DNA from 2 places in the Actinophytocola sp. KF-1 genome. Region 1 is predicted to be linked to the other one. Evidence: riboswitches for the same ligand, from Rfam matches in the RefSeq annotation. Region 1 holds a riboswitch; the other holds the start of a gene.
What was found. Region 1 has a riboswitch for thiamine pyrophosphate ahead of thiO (glycine oxidase ThiO). Riboswitches for the same ligand answer to the same signal wherever they lie in the genome.
Positions count from the first base shown of each region.

Region 2: another riboswitch for thiamine pyrophosphate. It lies ahead of ACYQ77_RS02345 (thiamine ABC transporter substrate-binding protein); the one in region 1 lies ahead of thiO (glycine oxidase ThiO).

Region 1 covers NZ_BAAFVK010000013.1:53,744-61,161, forward strand. Annotated here, with positions in the region: gene thiG (thiazole synthase) at 59-814, opposite strand; gene thiS (sulfur carrier protein ThiS) at 816-1,016, opposite strand; gene thiO (glycine oxidase ThiO) at 1,021-2,100, opposite strand; TPP riboswitch at 2,097-2,205, opposite strand; gene thiE (thiamine phosphate synthase) at 2,227-2,874, shown strand; gene ACYQ77_RS33805 (S1 family peptidase) at 3,464-4,594, opposite strand; gene ACYQ77_RS33810 (hypothetical protein) at 4,815-5,540, opposite strand; gene ACYQ77_RS33815 (threonine ammonia-lyase) at 5,663-6,616, shown strand; gene ACYQ77_RS33820 (MFS transporter) at 6,600-7,418, opposite strand, start outside.
Region 2 covers NZ_BAAFVK010000001.1:457,109-464,526, forward strand. Annotated here, with positions in the region: gene ACYQ77_RS02340 (ABC transporter permease) at 1-1,142, opposite strand, end outside; gene ACYQ77_RS02345 (thiamine ABC transporter substrate-binding protein) at 1,257-2,282, opposite strand; TPP riboswitch at 2,274-2,388, opposite strand; gene ACYQ77_RS02350 (4a-hydroxytetrahydrobiopterin dehydratase) at 2,434-2,733, shown strand; gene ACYQ77_RS02355 (hypothetical protein) at 2,860-3,288, opposite strand; gene ACYQ77_RS02360 (alkaline phosphatase D family protein) at 3,313-4,950, opposite strand; gene ACYQ77_RS02365 (NIPSNAP family protein) at 5,021-5,716, shown strand; gene ACYQ77_RS02370 (hypothetical protein) at 5,773-5,991, shown strand; gene ACYQ77_RS02375 (hypothetical protein) at 6,007-7,176, shown strand; gene ychF (redox-regulated ATPase YchF) at 7,166-7,418, opposite strand, start outside.

The sequences.
Region 1 (7,418 bases):
GCCTGCACGAAACGTACAACTCGGTATGTGTGAGAGCGCGACTCGCGGTGTTCGGGGGTCAGCGTGGGGGGCTTGAGGCTTGGGCCCAGAAGCGTTGGGGGACGCGGCCCGCGCTGTGGGCCAGGCGGCCCGCCATGACGCCGTGGCGCATGGCCGCTGCCATCGCCTCCGGATCCGTTGCCCTGGTGACCGCGGTGGCCAGCAGGACCGCCGAGCAGCCCAGTTCCATGGCGAGAGCCGCGTCGGAGGCCGTGCCGATGCCCGCGTCCAGGATCACCGGGACGCCCGCGCGTTTCACGATCAGCTCGATGTTGTGCGGGTTGCGGATGCCGAGCCCCGTGCCGATCGGCGAGCCCAGCGGCATCACCGCGACGCAGCCCAGTTCCTCCAGCCGCAGCGCGAGCACCGGGTCGTCGTTCGTGTAGGGCAGGACGGTGAACCCGTCGTCGACGAGTGTCGCCGCGGCTTCCAGCAGTTCGACCGGGTCCGGGAGGAGCGTGCGGTCGTCGGCGACGACCTCCAGCTTCACCCAGGACGTGCCCAGCGCCTCGCGGGCCATCCGCGCGGTGAGCACGGCCTCCGCGGCGGTGCGGCAGCCCGCGGTGTTCGGCAGCGGGTCGATGCCCAGCCGTTCCAGCACCTCCAGCACACCGGTGCCGCCCTGGGTGTCGACGCGGCGGATGGACACCGTGGTCAGCTCGGTGCCCGACGCCTTCAGCGCGCGCTCCAGCACCGCGAGGTTCGCGGCGCCGCCGGTGCCCATGATCAGGCGCGACGAGTACTGCCGGTCGCCGATGACCAGTGGGTCGTCCATGTCAGCCTCCCTGCACCGCGGTCAGGACCTCGACGTCGGCGCCGTCCGGCACCACCGTCGTGTCGTGCTCGGTGCGCGCGACGACCTGGTTGTCGACCGCGACCGCGACCCCCTTGGCAGGCACGCCGAGGGCCGCGAGCATCTCCGTCACCGTCGCGCCGTCCGGCACCTCGCGTTCCGTGCCGTTGACCCGTACGTACATCACGTCACCTCTCCAGTCGGGCGGGGTCCGCTGACTTGATCTCGGCGGGCGGCTCGGCACCGGCGACCATGGCGCGGATCGCGTCCGCCGTGATCGGGGCGAGCAGCAGGCCGTTGCGGTGGTGCCCGGCCGCGACCAGCACCCCCGGTTCGAGCGCGCCGACCAGCGGGAGGTTGTCCCGGCTGCCGGCACGCAGTCCCGCCGCGGTTTCCACCAGCTCGTACTCCGCGATCGCGGGCACCACGCGTTCGGCGTACATGAGCAGGTCACGCACCCCGGCGGCGGTCACCGCGGTGTCGAAACCGGCCTCGTACTGCGTCGCGCCGAGCACCAGTTCGCCGTCGGACCGAGGCACCAGGTAGATGGGCCGGGACTCGACGAGCGCCCGCACGGTGTGCCGCGGCGGCGGCAACGTCCCGTCCCGGGCACGCAGCCGCAGGATCTCCCCCTTCACCGGTCGCACCGCGGAAGCGAGCGCCGGGTGCAGCGCACCACTCCACGCCCCGGCGGCGATCACGGCGGTGTCGCACCGCAGCACGGACCCGGCCAGCTCCACCGCACCGCCGCGCACCGCGCGAGCGGACTCCCGGACGAACTGAACCCCGGCCTCGTAGGCGTGGGAAGTCAAGCGCCGCAACAACTCCCGGTTGTCGACGGCGAGATCCCCGGACACCTTGAGTCCACTGCGGACACTGGGCCCGATGGTCGGCTCGACCCGCCGCAACTCCCGCCGGGACAACCGCTCGACGGCCCGCCCCTGCCGGGCGAGGAAGTCGGCGACGATGTCGAGCTGTGCGGCGTCGGCAGCGTCGAACCCGGCGACGACGGTGCCTTCCCTGAACAGCTCGACGCCGAGATCGGCCGCGAACCCGGGCCAGGAGGCGAGCGATGCGGTCCCGACGTCGAGGAGTTCCTCCTCCCCGGGCCACGCCTCGGTGACAGGCGCGAGCATCCCCCCGGCCACCCACGACGCCCCGCGAGCGGGCGCCGGATCAACGAGCGTCACGTCGTTGTCGGCAGCGAGCCGCCAGGCAACGGCCAACCCGACAACGCCACCACCGACGACGACCACAGTGTGATTCACAGCACCCTCACGCTCCCTGCGCCGGCATGATCCGGATCAGGTTCGACGGTCGGGATCGGCAGATCCCCTCTCAGCCCAGTCCTCTGGACTCCCGTGCGGACCACCTCCACCGTATAGCGTGCAAGGGTGCCTGGACTAGACGGAGACCAGATTCGACGGCGACTGGCGGACGCGCGGCTGTACCTGTGCACGGGAAACCGCCCGGACCTGGCGGAGTTCGCGGACGCGGCACTCGCGGGCGGGGTCGACGCGATCCAGCTGCGGGAGAAGGGCATCGAGGCGCGGGAGGAGCTGGCCGCGCTGGAGGTGCTGGCGGAGGCGTGCGCCCGGCATGGCGCACTGCTGTCGGTGAACGACCGCGCGGACGTGGCACTGGCCGCCGGCGCGGACATCCTGCACCTCGGCCAGGACGACCTGCCAGTGCATTGGGCCCGCAAACTCCTCGGCGACGACGTGGTGCTCGGCCGCTCAACCCACGACGAGGCCCAGGCGAAGGCGGCGTTCGACGAACCGGGCGTGGACTACTTCTGCACGGGCCCGTGCTGGCCAACCCCGACGAAGCCGGGCCGCCCGGCACCGGGCCTGGACCTGGTGCGCGCAACGGCGGAGGCAAAACCGGACCGCCCGTGGTTCGCGATCGGCGGCATCGACGAGGCCCGGCTGCCGGAGGTACTGGCCGCGGGCGCGACCCGGGTGGTGGTGGTCCGCGCCATCACGGAAGCGGAAGACCCCCGAGCAGCGGCGTCCCGCCTGGCAGCAGCACTACGCCCCTGACGAACGAAGGACAGGGCCACCCAGGACCGCCCCGAACGGGCGCTAGCCCACCACCAGAGGAGCTGCCTGCCTGCCATCCCGTCGACCTGGCGAAGCCCGATCACACTGTGTCAAGGGGGCCCGGATGCACGACGCAACCCGAAGACCAAACCGCCCGGGCCCCCTTGACGCGGTGTGATAGCCCGTGGGAGGTCGACGGGATGGCAGGCAGCCACGGACACCAGTCCTTGCCAAACCAGCCCCGTGCAAGACCCCCGCCATCCCGGAGACCAGCCCGTCCGGCGAGGACCCCCCGGAGGGAAAAACCCACCAACAGGAAACCATCAAGCCGGACCGAACACGAAGCAACCACACCGAGCGACACAGCCACAAACGCCGCTGACCAGCGAAAACCGAAAGAAAACCGCAGCCCCAGTACGTACGGACAGCCCCCACCACTCCCGGGGGCACCCCGCTGTCCAGTCTACCGGTGTCCACCGACAGGGGGACGGAAGTCGATCTTGGCTGTGGACAACCACCCCACCTGTGGACAGAAAGGAACCAGCGGACGGGCCGGCAGGGTTCGGCCCGTCCGCTGGCATGGTGGGCGTCAGCCGGTGTACAGGGACAGCCCGTACGCGCTCAAGGCTTCGTTGACCTTCTGGAAGTACGTGGTCCCGCCGGAGCTGCAGTTGCCGGAACCACCCGAGGTCATGCCCTGGGCCTGGACGCGCGTGCCGGAGCCGGGGTTGGACACGAGGGACCCGCCGGAGTCACCCGGCTCGGCGCACACGTTGGTGCGGATCGTGTCGTAGACGCACCCCTGGGAGTAGCACACCGTCGCGCTGGTGGACGCGACGCTGCCGCAGTGCCAGCCGGTGGTGGAACCGGAACGGCACACCGCGCCACCGGCACCGACGAGCTGCGAACCGGCGACGGTCACGTCGCTGCCCGCGCTGTACCGGTCGACGTACGGCGTCGACACGGCCGAGCTGGAGCTCACGGTGATGCGGCCGTAGTCGTTGGTCGGGAACGACGAACCGGAGACGGTGCCGATGGTGCCGCCGGAGCCGGACCAGGTGCCGCCGAGGTTGGTGCAGTGACCGGCGGTGATGACGTACCGGGCACCGCTCGAGCTGCGGGCGTTGAAGCCGAGCGAGCAGCGGGAGCCGCTGCTGGTCCGGATCGCCTGACCGCCGATGAGGTTCCAGAACGTCTGCGGGCGCTCGGCGACGTGCTCGAACCGCACGTCGGCGCCGAGGCTCTTCGCCCACGTCGCCGCCGTCGACTCGTTGCCGTACACCGACACGACCACGGCGTTCGTGGCGTCGTCGACGTGCCAGCCGGTGACCGAGCTCGGCCTGGCCGCGGTGGCCCGGTCGAGCTTGGCCTTGGTGGCGCTGAGTTCGGCCGCGCTGTGCTCGACCACGCGAGCGAGCGCACCGGCCGCCGTGACCTCGGCGGCGCGGGACGCGTCGGCGACGTTGACGACCAGCTTGCCGGACGCGGCGTCGAAGCGGCTGCCCGCGTAGTCGCTGCCCAAGGCGATACGCAGGGTCTTGTCCTTCGACCACGCCACCTTTTCCTGCTGGTAGCGGGCCTCAGCCTGTTGCGGGGTCAGGCCGAGGTCACGCTGCAGCGCCGCCTGGATCTCGCTGGAGTCCGACGTCACCGGCGCGCCGTTCGCGGGCATGGTGACGGTCAGTGCCAGACCCACGGCGAGCAGTGCGGTGCTGCCCATGCGCACAAGGGTTGTGCGTTTCATCAGGTTTGCTCCCTCGTCTCTTGCAGGGGGAACCCGGGAGCGAGCAGGGGATCGATAAAGCTCCCGGGCAACAACGGAGACGGTTCTCACCATCCGGGATGGATGGCCTTCTGAAACTATTTGCTTACGCAGCGTCCGGCGATCGGCCGTTCGGGGACAACAGTTGCCATGTGCGCGCCCGGTTTGCTACCCAGTGTCAGTTTGTCGGGATGACACTGCCGCCCGGCGGCTCCACCTCGGTGGTCGTGGTCTCGGGCGGTGTAGTCGTGGTCGTGGTGGTCGACGAGTCGCTCGGCGGGGTCGTCGTGGTGGTGCTGCTGGTCGGACCGGTCGTGGTGGAGGTCGGCTGCTCCGACCCGCTCTCCGGCGCCGTCGGCGTCGTGGTGGACGTCGTCGGGCCGGACGGCTGCTGCCGCTGCTCACCGTTGTCGCTCTTGGGGTCGACGATGCTGCCGAACGTGGTCCCGTTGCCGCCGGACAGCGTCTCGCCGCGCAGCCACTCGACGCCGGTCACGGCCAGCATGCCCAGCGCGAACGCCGCGAGGCTGGCGACGACCAGCATCGGCCAGCGCAGCCGCCGCCGGTCCGCGGGCGGCCGGTCACCGGGCACCGGTTCCGCCTCGACCTCCTCGCCCGGCGGTTCGGGTTCCTTGTCCGGGTCCTCGTCGGAGACCAGCACCGTGGTGCCGCCGGACTTGCCGACGACCTTGGCGCGGACGGTGCGCACGCCCTCGGTGGTCCGCTCGATGGACCGCAGGTACAGGGCACCGCCGATGGTCGACACGATGCTCGCCAGCCCGGCGCCGACCACGGTGCCCGCGACCCCCATGGTGGAGCCGATCAGCGCAGCGGTGACCGCCGCCAGCGCCCCGGCCAGGACCTGGCTGATCCTTACTCTGTCCGTCTCTTCCTTGTCGCTCATGATCCTTCGTCTGTTGACGACCGCTCCCACTTGTCCAACGGCTGGGACGGACGTGCCACTCCCCTGGTTGGCCGATGGTGAGCACCACCACAGTCCATTGTGGACAGTGCATACTTGGTGTCGTGCGACTGACCACCATCGACGACATCGAGGCCGCCGCCGCGCGCATCGGCGACCGCATCGTGCGAACTCCTTTGCTGCCCTGCCTTTGGGCGCCGCCCGACCGTCCCTTGTGGCTCAAACCCGAGCAGCTGCAACCGATCGGCGCGTTCAAGATGCGCGGCGCCGCGAACGCGATCGGACGGCTGCCCGACGAGGTGCGTACCCGCGGCGTGGTCGCTTATTCGAGCGGGAACCACGCGCAGGCCGTGGCCTACGTCGCCAAGCTGTACGGCGTGCCCGCGACCATCGTGGTGACGACCAACACGCCCCAGGTCAAGGTGGATGCGACCCGGCGGCACGGCGCGGAGGTGCTGATCGTGCCACCCGCGGACCGCGAGTCGGCGGCCGAGGAGGTCGTCGCGCGCAACGGCGGCACGCTGATCCCGCCGTTCGACCACCCGGACGTCATCGCCGGTCAGGGCACGATCGGCCTGGAGATCGCCGCCGACCTGCCGGACGTCGAGGTCGTGCTGGTGCCGGTGAGCGGCGCCGGGCTGATCTCCGGGGTGGCCGCCGCGATCAAGGCGAAGGCGCCGCACGCACGCGTCGTCGGCGTCGAGCCGGAGCTGGCTGGTGACACCGCGGAGGGCTTCCGCACCGGTCAGCGCCCGAACTGGTCGACCGACGACCGGGCCCGCACGATCGCCGACGGGCTGCGCTCCACGCCGTCCGAGCTGACGTTCGAGCACGTCCGCAAGTTCGTCGACGACGTGGTCACGGTGACCGAGGACCAGATCAAGGACGCGATCGCGCTGCTGGCCGTCAAGTCACAGGTGGTGGCGGAGCCGAGCGGCGCGGTCACCACGGCCGCCTACCTGCACGCGGACCTGCCGCGGGGCAGGACCGTCGCGGTCGTGTCCGGCGGCAACATCGATCCCGCGCTGTTCGCCGAGGTGCTCACGACCCGCGGGTAGCGCCGAGGTGGGTCGGCGGACCCGTGACACCGCAGCTGAAGCACTTCCCCGGTTCCGGCAGCTCGTCCTCGGGCTCCGGAGCCGGGGCCAGCACGTCGTTGCGGACCCCCAGCGCCAGCACGCCGCCGACCACGCACAACCCGGCGCACAGCCACATCGCCATCTGCCAGCCGGACGTCATCGCGGCCGGGTCGGCGTACGACTCGCCGGTCAGCCCGGCCGCCGCGGGCAGGATCGCGACCGCGAGCAGGCCGCCGGTCCGGGCGATCGCGTTGTTCACCCCGGACGCCACGCCTGCGTGCCGGTCCTCGGCCGCGGCGAGCACGGTCGCGGTCACCGGCGCGACCACGGCGGTGAGCCCGAGCCCGAACACGACCACCGCGGGCAGCACCGTGAACAGGTACGACGCGCCCGGCGTCACCATGGTGTACATGATCATGGCGATGGCGATCACCAGCGGCCCGGCCACCAGGAACGGCCGCGGCCCGAACCGCTGCGCGAGCTTCCCCGAACGCGCGGACAGCACGAGCATGATGATCGAGATCGGCACGCTCGCCAGGCCCGCGGCCGTCGGCGAGTAGTGCAGCGAGACCTGCAGCTGCAGGACGAACAGCATCATCACGCCGCCGAGCGCCGCGTAGACCACGAACGTCAGCAGGTTGGCGACGACGAATGTCCGGTTCGCGAAGATGTCCGGGGGCACCAGCGGGTTGCGCTGCCGCATCTGCAGCACGACGAACCCGACGAGCGCCGCCACCCCGACCACGGCGCCGACCAGCACGAACGGATCGGACGCGCCCCG
Region 2 (7,418 bases), on a different contig from region 1:
AAGCCGACGGTCACCGCGGACACGCCGAGCGGCAGCATGAACGCCGTGTCGATGACCTCGACGTACCGCACCCGGTTGCGGGCCAGGGACACCAGCACGACGCTCGCCATGGTGCCGAGCGTGACCGCGATCAGCGTGGCGTCCGTGGCGGCGGCGAGGGAGTTGCGGGCGGCGTCGAAGCCGGAGATGTCGAGCGAGCCCGCGTAGCCGACGCCGGTGAGCGCCCGGTACCCGTCGAGGCCTTCCGCGAACGAGCGCGCGACCAGCGTCGCCACCGGCACGAGCAGCGCCGCGACCACGGTGAACGCGGCCGCCACGACCCACCACTCACCGCCGGACGGCCTGCGCGCGGACTCGGCCTGGCCGCGGAGCCGCAACGCCGTCTCCCTGCGCCGCCTCATGACCGCCCCGATCGACAGCGCCGCCACCACCGCGCCCAGCTGCAGCAGCGACAGCGCGGCCGCCCCGGACAGGTCGAGCAGTTCCACGGTCCGCAGGTAGATCTCGGTCTCGAGGGTCCGCAGCCGCGCGCCGCCGAGGATCAGCACCACCCCGAAGCTGGTGGCGCAGAACAGGAACACGACCGCGGCCGCCGACCCGATCGCCGGTGCGAGCGCGGGCAGCGTGACGCCGGTGAACGTGCGCAGCCGCGACGCGCCCAGCGCGCGGGCGGCGTCCTCGGCCCGCCGGTCGAGGTGGGTCCACAGCCCGGCGACCGTCCGCGCGACAACCGCCACGTTGAAGGACGCGTTGGCGAGCACGATCGCCCACACCCCGCCGTCGGGCAGCAGCGCCCGGAACGCCAGGCCGACCACCACGCTGGGCAGCACGAACGGCACCAGGATGATCACCCGGACGAGCCCGAGTCCCGGCAGCCGCGTCCTGGCCAGCAGGAACGCCACCGGCAGCCCGGCGACGACCGCCACGGCCGTCGCCCCCGCCGCCTGCGCGACGGTGAACCCGACGAGCCGCCACACCTCCGCGGACGCGAGCGTGCCGAGCACGCCGCCCTCCGCGAGGCCGAGCCGCAGGATCGCGACGACCGGCCACACGAAGAAGACGGCGAGGAACCCCAGCGGCACCAGCGCGACGAGCACCAGGCTCGGCTCGGTGCGCCGCTTCGCTCCTCGGCTGCGTGTCATGGGCTCGTTCCGATGGCTCGGGTCTTCTCGGCCTGCGCGGCGTGGCCCGCGCTCGGGGCCGGACGGCGTGTCAGCTCGGGCGGCGGACGCTGCGGCGGCGCCGCCCGCCAGGTCTCAGCCCTGCACGATCGCGCGCCACTCGCCGATCCACCGCTCCCGGTTCTGCTGGATCTCGGCGGGCGGCAGCTCGGCGGAGTCGGACGGCAGCGGCGCGGCCTTCTGCCACGCCTCCGGCAGGGCGACCCCGGCGCGGGCGGGGTACACGTACATCTGCTCCGGCACCTGCGACTGGAACTGCTCCGACAGCAGGAAGTCCATCACCTTCTTCGCGTCGTCGCCGTGCGCGGCGCCCTTCAGCACGCCCGCGTACTCGACCTGCCGGAAGCACGTGCCGAGCACCGCTTTCGTGCGCGGGTTGCCCTGATCGTCCAGCTCGGCGGACGGCGACGACGCGTAGGAGACGACGATCGGCCGCGGCCCCTTGCCGGAGGAGCCGGAGAACTCCTGCGTGTACGCCTCCTCCCAGCCGCTGACGACCTGCACGCCGTTGGCCTTGAGCGCCCGCCAGTGGTCCTGCCAGCCGTCGCCGAGCTTGGCGATGGTGCCGAGCAGGTAGGCGAGGCCGGGCGAGGAGGTCGCCGGGTCCTCGACGACCAGCATGTCCTTGTACTCGGGCTTCACCAGGTCGGCGTAGCCCGCCGGCTCCGGCACGCCCTTGGCCTTGAGCGCGGCCGGGTCGATGTTGAGGCAGACGTCGCCGATGTCGACGGCGGTCAGCCGGTGCGTGTCGTCGATCGCGTAGTCGGCGGGCCCGTCGACGTCGGGGGCGTACGCGGCGAACACGTCCTCGTCGAGCGCGCGGGACGCGAACGTGGTGTCCACGCCGTACGCGACGTCCCCGATCGGGCTGCCCTTGGTGAGCACGAGCTGGTTGGTGAGCGCGCCCGCGTCGCCGAGCTTGCGCACGTCGATCGTGATGCCGGTGTCGTCGGTGAACTTCTTCAGCACGTCGTCGCTCATGGCGAACGAGTCGTGGGTGACGAGCACGACCTTGCGCCCGCCGCTGTCGTCACCGCCCGCGCCCACCGAACATCCGCTCACGGCAAGGGCGCCGACCAGCAGAAACGTGCGTAACCGCATGATGCCTCCTCCCTGCACCGGCATTACCCGGATCAGGTTCGAACGGTCGAGGGCTGCGAGCCCTCCTCTCAGCCCGGCGCTACACCGGACTCCCGTGTGATCACCCGAGCCTACCTGTGCGTTCACGGGTGGGAGGCGTCACCATGGACACATGCCCGAGCTGCTCAGCGAAGAAGAAGTCGGCAAGGCCCTCGGTCACCTGCAGGAGTGGCGCCTGGAGGAGGGCGCGCTGGTCCGCGAGGTGGAGCTGGCGAGCTTCCCGCAGGCCATCCAGGTCGTGAACCGGGTGGCGGAGATCGCCGAGAACGACAACCACCACCCGGACATCGACATCCGCTGGCGCACGCTGACCTTCCGCTGCAGCACCCACTCGGAAGGCGGCATCACCGCCAGCGACACGTCCCTGGCAGAAGAGATCAACGGCGTCCTGGACACCATCCGCAACGCCTGACCCCGCGAGTCACGCCCCCGGACACCGCGAGTCTCGCTCGCACGCACACCGAGTTGTACGTTTCGTGCAGGTGTCGACTGCACGAAACGTACAACTCGCTGTGTACGAGAGCGTGACTCGCGAGGTCTAGTTCAGGGTGGCGGCCAGGATCATGAAGACGGCGAAGATCACGATCATGATCTCCAGCCACAGGATCTTGTTGATGCCGCGCGTCTTCTGGGGCGTGAAGCCGATCGCGCCCTTCATGCCGATGGTGGCGGGGGCGCGGTAGTACACCGTCGTGACCTGGCCCGGCGCGACCTGCACCGGCAGGTACGCGGGTCCGAACTCACCCAGGTACCGCGTGCAGACCTTGACGTTGTAGGTGCCTGCGGGCAGGTCGAACGGCGACGGTCCCCATCTGACGTTCTGCGGCGTCCCGTTGATCTCGATCTTCGGCCCGGTCGCCTTCAGCAGGAACTGCGTCGGCGGGTGCGAGCAGTCGACGACCAGGCGCCCGACGCTGGGCTGCCCGTACGGGTAACCACCGTGTTGCGGTCCGTGCGGCATCGCCATGGCGGTGATTATCCATGCAAACGATTACCCGGGATTCCCGCGGGTCAGCGGCAGCTGGACCAGCGGCCTCAACTTCGGTGCCTCGCGACCACCCTCCGCCAGCTCCACGACCATCTCGGCCTCCCGCCCGTTCGCGCGCAGGGTCGCGATCGCGTTGCCGAAGTACGGCCCGGCGACCTTGTCCCACTCGACGGGCAGCGGCTCGATGTGCGGCGACCGCAGCATCCACCACTTCAGCACCGCCGCGACCGGGCGCCACCAGCCGATCCGGAACAGCGGCCGCATCAACGCGGGCGCGCGGTTGTGCACGGGCGAGCACACGAGCTGCCACACCGCGGCCTTCGTCGGCCGGGGGAACCGCACCTTCGCCGCGTACACGTGGTGGACGTCGCCGGAGAGCACGCACACCGTGGACGTCTCGGTGTCGGCGATGCGCTGGATGAGCCGCGCCAGCCGGTCGGACGACGCGCGGAACGACGGCCAGTGCTCAAGGTCGGCGACCTGCCGCAGCTTCTCCGCGACCCGTCCGCGCCACCCCGGTCGGCGGCACGCGACCTCGTTCATCGACTGGAGGTGGCTGATCCCGTGCGGCATCAGCCACGGCAGCGACGACCCGATGAGCAGGTGGTCGAACTCGCCGGTGGCGTTCTCCTCGATCCACTCGAACTCCTGGTCGCTGACCATCGACCGGGCGCCGCCGGACAGGATGCGGCCGGACCGGGTGTCCACCACGAGCAGCCGCACGTTGCCGAAGTCGCGCCGGTAGCTCCAGCGGGTGCCCTTGGCGCCGTTGACCTCCTGGCGGGCCTTCTCGGCGAACTCGTCGAGCAGGTCGGCCGCGTCGCCGTCCCTGCCCTTCTCGAGGACCGCCTTGTACAGGTCGTCGGTCTCGAGGTCGGCCGGGCTGAGGTTGCCGAGCTGCTGGTAGATCCAGTAGGTGGCGAGCGCCTCCCGTTCGCGGCGCGGCCACCACGACGTCCGCTCCTTCTCGTCCCGCCAGGTCTGGGAGGTGTTCCAGTCGTCGCGCACGTCGTGGTCGTCGAAGATCATCGACGTGGGCACGGTCGACATCAGCCAGCGGGTCAGCGGCGCGGTCCACGCCTCGAGGTACAGCCGGGTGTACTCCTCGAAGTCGCGGACCTCGACGCCCGGCGGCTCCTTGAGCGACCGCCGCTGCGCGATCCACGCCCGGGTGCCCTTGGTGGTCTCGTCGGCGTAGACCTGGTCGCCGAGCAGCATCAGCGAGTCCGGCCAGTCGATCTCGTCCTCGGTGAGCATGCGGTGGGCGTAGGCGGCGAGCGCGTCGGTGCCCATCCGGCGCTGCTCGGCGGGGTCGTCGGTCTCCGGGAGCCGGCAGGAGCCGAACAGCATGAGGAAGGCCGGGTCGCCGCCTTCCGGATAGGTGCGGATCCGGCTGGGCGGGAAGGCCGAGTCGGCGGGCGGCCACACGGTCTCGCCGTCGAGCGCCACCTCGTAGGGCGTCGCGGTGCCCGGTTCGAGGTCGGTGACCACGACCAGCGCGTAGTGGTGGCCGGAGACGGTGAACGTGTGGGCCGACGCCGCCCCGATGGTGACGGTGCAGGGCGTGTCCGTCTCCACCCACAGCGTGGCGGAGCGGGTGTCGACGTGTCGCAGCAATGGACCGAGCAGCAGTCTGGGCACCCTGACATCAAACATGGCGCACCAATAAGGTGACACCCACCCAGGTGATCCACCGCGAGAGGGAGCGGCGATGACCGATGTTCTCGAGCTCCGGCAGTACACCCTTCACCCCGGCAGGCGCGAGGACCTGATCGACCTGTTCGACCGCGAGTTCGTGGAGACCCAGGACGCGGTGGGCGCCCAGGTCCTCGGCCAGTTCCGGGACCTCGACGACGAGGACCGGTTCGTCTGGCTGCGCGGCTTCGCCGACATGCCCACCAGGGGCAGGGCGCTCGCGGACTTCTACGGCGGTCCGGTGTGGGCGGCGCACCGCGACAAGGCCAACGACACGATGATCGACTCGGACGACGTGCTGCTGCTGCGGCCGGTGACCGACTTCGACCTGACGGGCTACACCCGTGGCGGTGACACCACGCTGGTCACGGTCACCATCTACCACCTGCCGGAGGGCGGCGAGGACGCCTTCGTCGACTTCTTCACCTCGACGGTGCGGCCCCTGCTGGCCGGCGCAGGCGCCGAGCCACTGGCGGTCCTGCGCACACTGCGCGCCGAGAACAACTTCCCCGCTCTCCCCGTCCGCGAGGACGCGAACGTCGTGGCGTGGGTCGGCTCGTTCGCGGGGCGGGACGAGCTGGTGGAACACGTGCGGCAGCTCGGCGGGGACACCCGCTGGACCCACGACACGCTGCCGGTGCTGACCAAGCAGCTGAGCAGGCCGCCGGAGCAGCTCCAGCTGTCGCCCACATCCCGTTCCCTTATCCGGTAACGGGGAACACTCATCGGACGACCCTCCGGTCAGTCAGCTTGACAGGAGGTCGCGCCATGGGTGCGCAGGATACGTGGGAAGTGCCGGTGGTCGACGCTCTCGACCGCGAACGGACACTCGTGGTGACGGTGTCCGACGGCCGCGTCGCGGTGGTCCCACCCCCGGGCGAGGGCTTCTACCTCCCGGCCCAGTCGGTGTGGCAGCTCCACGAGGCCGTCCGGGCCGCGGCGATCGTCGCGATGAAGGCCGGCAACGGCAGCCGCGTGGCCGGCTGACCGCATAATCGCCGGGTGACGCGATGGCGAACGAGCACCCGGCTGCCGGTGATCCTCGGCGCGCTCGGCCGGTCCGAAGAGGATCCGGCCGTACGCGCGCTGGCCGACGCGTTCGGCGGTGACCCGGCCGAGGCCAGGGAACGGCTCGTCGGTGCGCCCGCGCGCCGCTCCCGGCGGCTGCTGTTCGCCTCGGGCGGGGAGATCATCCTGCACGACGACGCCGTCGTGGCGGTGCTGCTGCACCTCGCGCCGCGCGGGCTCGACCTGGCGGAGTGGCTCCCGGGCACCGGCAACGACGCGACCCTCGACGACCTCGCGCAGGCCATCGGGGGTTCGCCCCACTTCGCGGGGCTGGGCACGCCGTACTTCACGCTCGACGGCGGGTACGCGCGTGCCGTCTTCAGGGACAACCGCGGCTGGAAGGCGGCGGGGAACCTCGTCGGCATCACCGTCACCGCGGACAAGCCCGGTCTGGCGTGCCGTCCCGAGGACGACGACTGCCCCGCCTGCGCTGACCTGCTGGTCCGCGGCCAGGACGGTGGGGTCGACGTGGCCGCCACCACCGCCGCGCTCGCCGCGGCGCGCACGGCCGGTGTCCTCACCGAGGACACCCACTGGGTCAGGCTCGCCGACCTGCGGCCACTCCACGCCTCGGGGCTGATGGCGCGGGTCGAAAGCCAGCTCACGTGCACCACGTGCAGGCGGATCATCTGCGTCACGCTGTACCGCGACGCCGCCCCGACCTTCGGCTACCACGCCATGAACGACGCGCGGCAGCGCCCGCTCGAGGCGATCCCGCCCGTCGAGCAGTGGGGCGACGCGGCCAGGATCGCGGCGGAGCGCGACGCCATGCACTACGTCGACCACGAGCCGGGGGCGTGGTTCCTCGTCGAGCAGCAGGGCACCCTGTACCTCGACGCCAGGTACAGCTACAGCGCGGTGATCGACGATTCCGTGCTGATCCGCCTCGACGAGTCCGAGGTGGCGGCGTACCGCGCGGGCGGCCACGACTACCTTTCGGACCTCGCCAGGCGGATTCACGACAGCGGCCCCTACCGCGAGGAATCGCCGTACCACCGGCGGGATTTGTTCCGCGGCCCGGACGGCAAGGAATTCCGCGCGGCGGTCAGCGCCGCGATCGTCAACCACACGTGGCTGGCGCAGCAGCGCGACGTCAGACGTTGAAGCGGAACTCCACGACGTCGCCGTCGGCCATGACGTAGTCCTTGCCCTCCATGCGGACCTTGCCGGCGGCCTTGGCGGCGGCCATGGACCCGGCCTCGACGAGGTCGTCGTAGGACACGACCTCCGCCTTGATGAAGCCGCGTTCGAAGTCCGAGTGAATGACACCGGCGGCCTGCGGCGCGGTCCATCCCTTGTGGATGGTCCACGCGCGCGCCTCCTTCGGCCCGGCCGTGAGGTACGTC